2 regions of the Streptosporangium sp. NPDC049078 genome follow, and region 1 is predicted to be linked to the other one. Evidence: riboswitches for the same ligand, from Rfam matches in the RefSeq annotation. Region 1 holds a riboswitch; the other holds the start of a gene.

Region 1 (5,046 bases):
CGGCTGGTCAGGATGACCGTCACGCACGCACCCGCGTCCGGCGACGCGGACGGGGCCGTGCTGTCCGACGCGGACCTGGCGATCCTGGGCTCCTCCCCCGACGTCTACGCCGCCTACGCGGCGGCCGTGCGCGAGGAGTACGACTTCGTCCCCGACGACGTGTTCAGGGCGGGAAGGGCCACGGTGCTGCGCTCGCTGCTCGATCTTCCTGTGATCTTCCACATCGCCGATCTGGAGGGGGCGGCGAGGGCGAACATCGCGGCGGAGCTTGATCGACTGTGAGCGGCCGGCCACCACAATCCAACAACCTCCCCCACCTGCTCGTGGTATTTTGGTGGAATCTGATGGATTAAGGGGAGTGAGGCGATGCTCGCCCAGCAGCGACAGCAGGCGATCCTGGAAAGGGTGCGCGGCAGCGGCGGGGTCAGGGTCGCCGATCTCGTCCGGGAGCTCGGCGTGTCCGACATGACGATCCGGCGCGACCTTGAGGTGCTCTCCGAACGCGGTCTGGTGGAGAAGGTCCACGGTGGCGCCACCGCCACCGGGCCCGGCTCGACCGAAGAGCCGGGTTTCGCCGCCAAGTCGGTGCGCCAGCAGGCGGAGAAGGAGACGATCGCCCGGCACGCCGCCCGGCTCGTCCGGCCGGCCACCGCCGTCGCGCTCTCCGCGGGCACCACGACCTGGACGCTCGCCCACCAGCTCGTCGACGTGCCCGAGCTGACCGTGATCACCAACTCGATCCGGGTCGCCGACGTCTTCCACCGCTCCCCCAGGGCCGACCACACGGTCGTGCTGACCGGCGGGGTCCGCACCCCCTCCGACGCGCTGGTCGGTCCGGTCGCGGTCTCGGCGATCCGCGGCCTGCACGTCGACACCCTCTTCCTCGGCGTGCACGGTATGAGCACCCGCGCCGGGTTCACCACCCCCAACCTGCTCGAAGCCGAGACCAACCGCGAACTGGTCGCCTCCGCGCACCGCCTGGTGGTGCTCGCCGACCACACCAAGTGGGGCACGGTCGGCATCAGCACGATCGCCGAGCTGGCCGAGGCCCACATCGTGGTCACCGACTCCGGCATGACCGAGAAGGCCCGCGAGGAGCTCGCCGCCTCGGTGGGCGAGATGATCATCACCGAACCCCAGCGCGAGAGCGAGATCGCCGGCCGATGAAGCGTACGATCACCCACCTGGCCGACGGCCGGGAGCTTTTCTACTTCGACCGGCGCGACGACGCCGACCGCACGGCACCCGACCGACGCGACCTGCCGCCCCGTCCCGCCGCCTCCGAGCTGCGCTACGACCCGCTCACCGAGGAGTGGATCGCGGTGGCCGGGCACCGCCAGGGCCGCACCTTCCTGCCCCCCGCCAACGAGTGCCCGCTCTGTCCCTCGACTCCGGGCAATCTCACCGAGGTCCCCTCCTCCGACTACGAGGTGGTGGTCTTCGAGAACCGGTTCCCCTCGTTCTCCGCCCAGCCGGGCGACCACCGGCCGATCGGAGGGTTGAGCGAGGTCCGTCCGGGGGTCGGCAGGTGCGAGGTGGTCTGCTTCACCTCCGAGCACGACTCCGCGTTCTCGCGGCTCTCCCCCGAGCAGGTCGAACTGGTCATGGAGGCCTGGGTCGACCGTACGGCGGAGCTGTCGGCGACGCCCGGCGTGGAGCAGGTCTTCTGCTTCGAGAACCGGGGGGCGGAGATCGGCATCACCCTGGCCCACCCGCACGGCCAGATCTACGCGTACCCCTACGTGACCCCGCGCACCAGGCTCACCCTCGGGGCGGCCGAGCGCCACAGGGAGCGGACGGGCGGCAACCTGTTCGCCGACGTCCTGGCCGCGGAGCGTGCGGCCGAGATCCGGGTGGTGGGCTCGAACGAGCACTGGACGGCCTTCGTCCCCGCCGCGGCGCGCTGGCCCGTGGAGGTCCACCTCTACCCGCACCGCAGGGTCCCCGACCTGGTCGCGCTGGACGCCGGGGAACGCGCGGCGTTCGGCCCCCTCTACACCGACGTGCTCCGCCGCCTCGACGGGATCTTCGGCGTGCCCATGCCGTACGTCGCGGCCTGGCACCAGGCACCGGTCTCCACCGGCCGCGATCTGTCGTACGCGCACATGGAGCTGTTCAGCATCCGCCGCGCGCCGGACAAGCTGAAATACCTCGCCGGGTCGGAGTCGGCGATGGGCGCCTTCGTGAACGACGTGTCGCCCGAGGCGACAGCACAACTGCTGCGCTCTGTTGTCACGAACTGATTACCGCTTGGTCTCGTCTTGAGGTCGCATGACCTGCTGTTTACCACTACTATCCTTCCCACATCGGCTGTAAACGCTGATTTGCCTAATCCCGGGCACCTTGCCCGGGAGCCGGGGAACCACCGCACCTGGGGTGAAACCACTTCGGTGGAAGGGCTTCCTCCAGCCCGAACCCGTCAGCTAACCCGGTAGGCGTAAGGAGAGGAGAGTGCGTGGCGGCCCCGTCCCCCACGTTCCGTCGGCGTGCGTCTCTGGCCCTCTGCCTGAGCTCGATCGTCGTGTTCACCATCGGCGCCCCCACCGCCGGAAGCGCGGACCCCAAGCCCACCGAGGCCAAGCTCCGCGCCGAGCTGGCCAAGCTCGGCAAGCAGGTCGACAAGCTGATCGAGACCTACGCGGCCACCCGCGAGTCGCTCAAGATGGCGCAGAAGGCCGAGATCGTCGCCAAGCAGAACCTGGAAAAGGCCGAGAAGACCTACGTCGAGGCCAAGCGGGAGGTCGACTCCATCGTCCAGTTGCGCTACCAGAGCAGCGGCGGAGGGCTGCCCGCGCTGATGTTCTCCGGCGACATGGGCGCCGCCGCGGTGATGGAGCAGCTCACCGCCCAGCAGGCCGCCCACCTGGAGGGCTTCGTCAACAGCATCGAACGCAGGAAGCGGGCGGCCGAGACGGCCGCCACGCTCACCGACGAGATCGGCGACGAGGCCAAGGAGGTGCAGGCGCAGCGCGAGAAGGCCGAGAAGCTGATCCGCGACATGAAGAACAAGCTCGACCGGCTCGCCCCCACCGGTTCCGGCCGTCGCGCCGACGGCAGCTGGGCGCCGCAGCTGCCCACCGGCGCCGACAACATCACCGACCGCACCCGGATCATGCGCGACGCCGTCATGAGGCGCTTCAACCTGCCGTACTCGGTCGGCTGCTACCGGGCCGTCAACGACGGCGGCGAGCATCCTCTGGGCCGTGCCTGCGACTTCATGATGAGCGCCGGTGGCGCGATGCCCACGGCCGCCAACCTCGCGCTCGGCGACGAGATCGCCGCCTGGGCCATCAAGAACAAGGCCAAACTCGGCGTGAAGTACGTGATCTGGCGCCAGCGCATCAACCACGGCTCCGGCTGGAGGTTCATGTCGAACCGAGGCGGCATCACGGCCAACCACTTCGACCATCCGCACATCTCGATGTACTGATCTCCGGGAGCGGCGCCCGGTCGCGTGAGCGGCGGCTCACCCCTGGGCGCCCCCGTGGGCGAAGGTGGGCGCCGCGCCCGTGGACGCGGGCCGGGCGGCGCCCCCGCCCGCCTGGAGGGGGGCGAGGTCGACGAATATGCGGTAGTCGGAGATCAGGCCGTCGTCGCGGGTGCGCCAGATCGATACGGCCACGACGCCGACGTCCGTGCCGTCGAGCCGCCGGTAGGTCACCTCGGTCTCGGCGATGATGTCGGCGTCCACCTGCCAGTTCCGCACGATCCTGTGCCGCAGGCCGCCGATGGTGGAGAAGAAGTCCCGCAACCCGGCGGCGATGGCCTCGCGTCCCGCCATCGGCTCGGCGTTGCCGAACACCAACGTGGCGTCCTCGGCCAGCAACCGCACGAACTCGTCGGGGTCGAACGAGTCGACCGTCCGGAAAACGCGTCGCACCGCGTCGTCGCTCATGCCGATCCTTCCTCACACCGTCGGGATCACTGGTGGGGACGATACGGGGCGAGGGACGAGGCACAACTATCGCCGGGGTAGGTGTCCCGTCGCCCGAAGGCACACCGAAGGTCTGCGGAACCGGGGTGCGACGGCCAGGTCTGCGCACCGCGCCGGATCGCGGCGCGTCCAGCCCTCCGCACCCCTCGTCAACGGCACCGGCCCCTGGTTCACCGATGCGCGGCCTTCAGGCCGACCTCTCCCAGACATTCCAGTACGGCGTCGACGGACATCAGGAACGGGTCGGACTGCAGAATTCGCGTGTGCATCGTGCTCATTTCCTGACCCGGCAGGATTCCCAGCTCCCGGTCGAGCAGCACGATGGTCTCCTGAAACACCTCCAGCGCCTCCCCTTGGCGACCGGTCCGGTAGAGGGCGAGCATCAGCAGGGTGCGGAACCGTTCGTGGAACGGGAAACGCATGATCAGGCCGCGCAGCTCGGGTATGGTCTCGAAGTGGTTCCCGAGGCCGATGTCCGCGCCGATGCGCAGCTCCAGCAGTGAGGTTCGCAGTTCCTCCAGCCGGCTGACCTCGTGGTCCGCGACGGCGCTCTCCGCCAGGTCCGCGTACGGCCTGCCGCGCCACATGTCGAGCGCCTCCGCCGAACAGCGCGCCAGATCCTTTATGTCGGAGGAGAGCATGGCGTTCAGCGCCTGTTTGGCGAGCGCCTCGAACCTGTGGACATCGAGTTCGTCGGGATGCGTGACCAGCGCGTAGCCCTCACCCCGCTGCTGGATCCGGTCGTGGCCGAGAACATGCCGGAGGCGGAACACGTAGACCTGCATCGCCTTCCGCGGATTCTTGGGCTGTTCGGTCCACAAAATATCCGACAAGATCCCGACGGGCACCGACTGCCCCGCTCTGCTGAGCAGTATGCTCAACAACTTTCGCGGTTTCTGGGCCGGCATCGGCACTTCGACGCCGTTCACGGTAACCGCCAGATCCCCGAGAACGTGGAACTGTACCTCGCCCTCCGGGAGGGTGTTAGGCGACATGTGTTTTCCTTCGCGGGTGGGAAAGGGACGTCGGCCTCTTCATGGGAATGTCGTCTTCTCCGCCGTGCATGCCGTCACGGAACGACGGTCGCGCACGGATCGGGAACGTGAGGTGCC
Region 2 (5,046 bases), on a different contig from region 1:
GCGAACCCGATCGAACCGTCGTCGGCCTCGTACGAGACGGGGGCAACCGACGGCGCCGCGTCGTCTTTTCCCGATAGCGTCCAGCCCTCAGACAGGCGCCGACCCGCAGATGGGACTACCGTGAAGAAGCTGATCGTCCGGCTCTGGAGGCTCGTCAACGGTTCGCTCCAGTGGCGCATCCTCTGGCTCCGGCACGCCAAGTTCACGGTCGGGGTGACCGGAATCGTCCGTGACGCGGATGGCAACGTGCTCCTGCTGAAGCATCGTTTCTGGCCGGTGGGCAGGCAGTGGGGGCTGCCCACAGGGTGCGCGAACAGGTCGGAGACCTTCGAGGACACGGTCCGCCGCGAGGTGCGCGAGGAGACCGGGCTGAAGGTCAACGTCGGAGAGCTCGTGCAGCTCAAGAGCGGCTACAAGCTCCGCCTGGAGGTGGCGTACGAGGCCGAGTTCGTCGGGGGCACGCTCAAGCTCGACGACTTCGAGATCCTGGAGGCGAGATGGTTCGCGCCATACGATCTGCCGAAAGAAATGCAGGAGGCACATCGCCTCCTCATTCACCGCAAATAGGTCTGGTTCCCGATCTGGGTTGTGTCCTGCCTGGTGTCGAGCGAGCATCTCGAAGGCGATTCGGCTGCACGCAGTCTTCTGATCGATGGGTCTCCCGGCGCACTCGCGCCGGGAGACGCTCAGGCGGCCGGTTCCTCGACGATGGAGTCGACCCGGTCGGGATAGAAGGCGACATGGTCCTTGATCTCGGCGACGGCCGGATGCGGCGACTCGTAGAACCACACCGCGTCCACCGCCTGCTTTCCCTCCACCGTGACGGTGTAGTAACTCGCGTCGCCCTTGAAAGGACAGTAGGTGGCGGTGTCGGTCCGCTCCAGCAGCGAGCGGTCGACGTCGGTGATCGGGATGTACTGCACCGGCGGGTACGCCGCCTCCCGCAGTGTCAACGCGCTCCGCGAGTCGGCGACCACCCGGCCGGCCACCGAGACGACGATCCGGGCCGGGTTCGGCGTGATCGTGATCGGGTGACTGGGGCTGGGCTCCAGGATGGGCTTGTCGGTCATGACGAGAACCCCTTTCTGTCATATCCAGTCTGCCGGACCCCGGACCCTGAACCGCGTCGCCGTCCCCTACCCGGTGGAGGGGAGATCTGTCGCCTCCCGCTCAGGCGGGGCCGACGCCGGAGATCTGGTAGCGAGACACCTCGGCGTCGCGGATCATCGTCTCCTGGCCGTCGCTCGGCCCGGAACCCCGGAAGGCGTCGAGGGTCTCCTCCGACTCCCAGCGCTCGTAGACGTTGATCCGGCCGGTGTCGACGAGGTCGGCGCCGAGCGTGAAGTCGAGGCAGCCGGACGCGGCGCGGGCCTGCTCGATCACGCTCACGCATCCCTTGAGGTAGTCGTCACGGGCATCGGGGTCGACACGGATCCAGCCGGAGATAATGATCACGCCGGCAGGGTACGGCCCGCCACCGACATTTAGCCTCGCTCATGGACACGCGTGCCCCCTTTTCGCGTTGTCCTGGCCCACCGCGCCCCCTCCTCGTCGGCCGCGTATATAAAGGTGTCCGTCCTCCGCGCCGGTCGCGCATTCCAGACGTCGATCCTTCCGCGCCGGTCGCGCATCTCGGGCGTCGATCTTTCCGTACGGTTCGCGCATATCAGGTGTCCGCCGGGCACGTAGGATTCGACGGCTGGGCAGGCGACGACGAGGACGACGAGGACGACGAGGACGACGAGGACATGGTGTGAGCTTTGATCTCGGAGTCTGGTTCGCGGCCGGACCGATCACCGCGCGGGAGGCCCTTCTTCGATATCTCGCCTGGGGCGAGAGCGGAGCCGCGCCCGGTGAGCCGCGCCCGGAGGTGGCGGCCTTCTACGAGGAGTTGACGGCGCTCTTCCCCGACCTGACCGTCGAGAACTACGGCGCCTCACCGTGGTCCGAGCCGCTCACCGTGGGGGAGGACTTCGTGCTGATGAACGCGGTCTTCCCACGGGCGGGGGAGGTGTGCCGCGTGGTCCTGGAGATGACGCGGCGCCATCCCCTGGTGCTCTTCGAGCCCTAGCTCTCCGGCTTCGCGGGCCTGTCCATTACCCCCGAGACTCACGGCGCCCTCGCGGACGTGACGTGCGGCCCCGAACGGCCTCGTTGAGCATTCGTCGGGCGTGGAGGGGTGGCACCCGCTCGGCTTCGTTCCTCTCTGTACCGATAATTTTTGCCTGGACCAGGGCAGAACTGTCCCTCGGGGTGGTTGACAGGCCAAAATTGATCCGTGGTCAGGATCGGATCGGTAGAGATGAGCGATTGCGAGCGTGAGAGACTCCCGCCAGTTCTGGGCCAGTTGTTCGCCGATGGGGGAGAAGGAGCCCACGAAGGCGAGGGGGACGGGGGAGGCGGGGGCAGGAGGCTCTCGGTGGAGTTGCCGCCGGGGGACGTGGTGTGGCCCGACCCCGGTTACGCTCAGCTCGCGGTCCGTCGCCGTCCGGCGTTCTGGCTGAGTGAGGTGACGGTCTCCGGTGAGTACTGGGCCCGGTTGAGGGCTCAGCACGAGCAGTCGGGCCTGTGGCCGGTCCTGCTGGAGGACTCCGTCCAGCCCTGGTCGGCGGGTCAGATCGCCCCCGACACCGCCGCTCAGATCGACAACTACAACGCCGCCGCGTTCATGGCCGAGGTGTGGTCCGACTGGATCGAGAGGGCGACCCTGGACCAGCTCGAACTCCTCGATCCCTACGGTCCCGAGTGTCCGGGCCCGGCGCCGGCGGGAAGGCTCGCCGCCGATCCCGGTGTGGTCGCCGACTGGTACGCCGGGCTGGTGGCCGAGCGCAGGACCCCGCTCGGGCTCGTCGCGGTGGAGCGCGGGGCCGACGCCCTGGCCGTGATGGGCTGGCAGGGCGCCCTGAACCACAACGAGTGGATGGTCCCGCTCGCGGCCGTCGTACGGAGCTGGGAGGAGAGGTTCGGGGTGCGGGTGGTCGGAATGGGGTTCAACACCCTCGACCTCAGCGTCGCCGCGCCGCCGACGACCTCCGAGCACGCCCTGCACGTCGCGGCGGAACACTGGACGTTCTGCCCCGACAGCATCATCCAGGGAGCGGGGACCCTCGTCGACTACGCCGAGCAGATCAAGGGCAGGAACGCCTGGTCGTTCTGGTGGGACTGACCGGACGGGGATGACCCGCTGGGTGGGGGAGATCCCGTGCGGGTCTCGGTGAGGGTCCCGCGATGGGCTGTCGACCCCCGGTGAGGAGGCCCTGTGTGGGTCTCGGGGGAGGAGCTTCGTCCCGCGGGCGGGGGTGCCGGCCGCCGGCGGGAAGGCCCTCGTACGGGTCCGGGGCGGGGGTTCTCGCGGCGGATACCGGGTTGGGGAAGGCGTTCTCGCTGGTAGGGCGGGTGCCGACCTGGCGGGGCGATCGATGGGGCTTCCTTGAAGCTTGTAGGTAGATCTTCTGGGTTTTTCATGGTGTTTGCTTTGCTTTGTCCGGTTTGGTGGGTAGTGTCCACTGTTATCGGTTGGCGACCTGCCCTTCACAAGAGGAGGCGGCCGGCCGACGTCGAATCCCGAGGGCCCGCAGGGCTCCGGAGCCGGGGAACCAATTTTCCGGGGTGAATCCGCCGCGAACGCGCGGCGGTAGGGCAACTCCACCGCCCGAACCCGTCAGCTAACCCGGTAGACGAGATGGAGAGGAGATCCCCTCATGGATCACCGCGTCACCACGTCGGTGGACCCCCTGTCGGCACCGACCACCTGAACTTCAACGCCGCCCCCCGTCCCCTCGACCTCGCCGCCGCGCCTGATCGTGGCACCTTCAGGACCGTGCTCCGCGTAGCGATCGGCTGATCCGGCTACGCCACCTTTTCCGATGAGCGCGTCCCCGCCAGTGCACCCCTTCGGTGTTCGCACCTGGCCGCCCCGTTCCCTCGCGAAAGAGCCATTTCTCCATGCACCCCTCCTTTGGTATGCACAAGAACGACCTGAACACGCCCTGTCCGGGCGAGCGATCCCCGTACAGGAACACCTCCCTCGGGCGCGGCCTCGCCGCGGCCCTCACCGCCGCGAGCCTCCTCGTCTCCGGCGGTGTCGCCCTCGCGCTCCCTGCCTCCGCGGCCCCCGCCTCCGCGGCCCCCGCCTCCACCCGCCTCGCGAACGACCCGGCGGCGGGCGCGCCCGCCGGTACCGAGGCCGTTCTCCTCCAGGGCGCGACCACGGCCTCCTACTTCTGGGACGACTCCTCGGGCCGGGCCGGTGACACCGGACTTCCCGCCAGCGGCAAGCCGATGCAGAAGGGCATGATCGCCAGCCCGAGCTGGCCCCTGTTCACCGAGGGATACATCCTCTACAAGGGCAAGAAGGCGAAGTTCTTCGTCGGCGACCGCGGCCCGGGTAACCCCTCCAACCAGGGCATCATGATCGACATCGACGCCAAGACCTTCGCCGACCTGACCGGCGGCACGTTCAACGCCGGCACGCTCGGCGTGGACGGCAACGGTGGCATGGGCCACATCGACATCCAGTACGTCGTCACCAAGTGGGGCGGCGGCACGGGGATCAAGAACCACCCGGTCGCGTTCTCCACCGGCGCGTGGAACCGCAGGGACACCAACCCGGCCCAGCCGCCGACGACCGTCTTCGCGATGGCGAGGAAGCTGGGCATCGGCCTGCAGACCCAGCTGGTGAGCGCGGAGGCGCGACCCTGGCTCGGCAAGCCCAAGGTGATGGTCGAGCATGTCTCCGAGTACGTCCCCGGCGGCGTGGCCGCAGAGGAGAACTGACCCCGACGGTGTGGCGGCCGGGCAGAGACGGTCCTCGTCACCGGCCCCGACGGCGCGGCCACCGGGCAGAGACGGTCCTCGTCACCGGCTCCGACGGTGTGGCGGCCAAAAAGAGCCGTCACCGTCCCCGGCGGCGCGGCCATCGGGAAGAACCATCCTCGAAACGCCGAGGGTTCCGGTGCGGTCCGCGCCTGCCGGGGCGCGGACCGCGAACCAAAGGGTCAGACTTCGAGCTTCTCCTCGATGCCGCGCAGGCTGTGCCGGGCGAGC

What was found. A riboswitch is a leader RNA that binds a small molecule or an ion and turns the genes downstream of it on or off. The one in region 1 is predicted to bind cyclic di-AMP.
Region 2: another riboswitch for cyclic di-AMP. It lies ahead of AB0B90_RS31985 (hypothetical protein); the one in region 1 lies ahead of AB0B90_RS34895 (hypothetical protein).

Annotation. Positions count from the first base shown of each region.
Region 1 is NZ_JBEZEL010000025.1:104,914-109,959, reverse strand. It holds gene AB0B90_RS34910 (metal-dependent phosphohydrolase) at 1-282, shown strand, start outside; gene AB0B90_RS34905 (DeoR/GlpR family DNA-binding transcription regulator) at 367-1,167, shown strand; gene galT (galactose-1-phosphate uridylyltransferase) at 1,164-2,243, shown strand; cyclic di-AMP (ydaO/yuaA leader) riboswitch at 2,316-2,452, shown strand; gene AB0B90_RS34895 (hypothetical protein) at 2,456-3,430, shown strand; gene AB0B90_RS34890 (nuclear transport factor 2 family protein) at 3,467-3,895, opposite strand; gene AB0B90_RS34885 (AfsR/SARP family transcriptional regulator) at 4,105-4,842, opposite strand.
Region 2 is NZ_JBEZEL010000021.1:164,739-169,784, forward strand. It holds gene AB0B90_RS31960 (NUDIX domain-containing protein) at 121-567, shown strand; gene AB0B90_RS31965 (DUF427 domain-containing protein) at 687-1,070, opposite strand; gene AB0B90_RS31970 (antibiotic biosynthesis monooxygenase family protein) at 1,171-1,455, opposite strand; gene AB0B90_RS31975 (hypothetical protein) at 1,754-2,071, shown strand; gene AB0B90_RS31980 (DUF4253 domain-containing protein) at 2,420-3,166, shown strand; cyclic di-AMP (ydaO/yuaA leader) riboswitch at 3,546-3,695, shown strand; gene AB0B90_RS31985 (hypothetical protein) at 3,946-4,776, shown strand; gene AB0B90_RS31990 (hypothetical protein) at 4,998-5,046, opposite strand, start outside.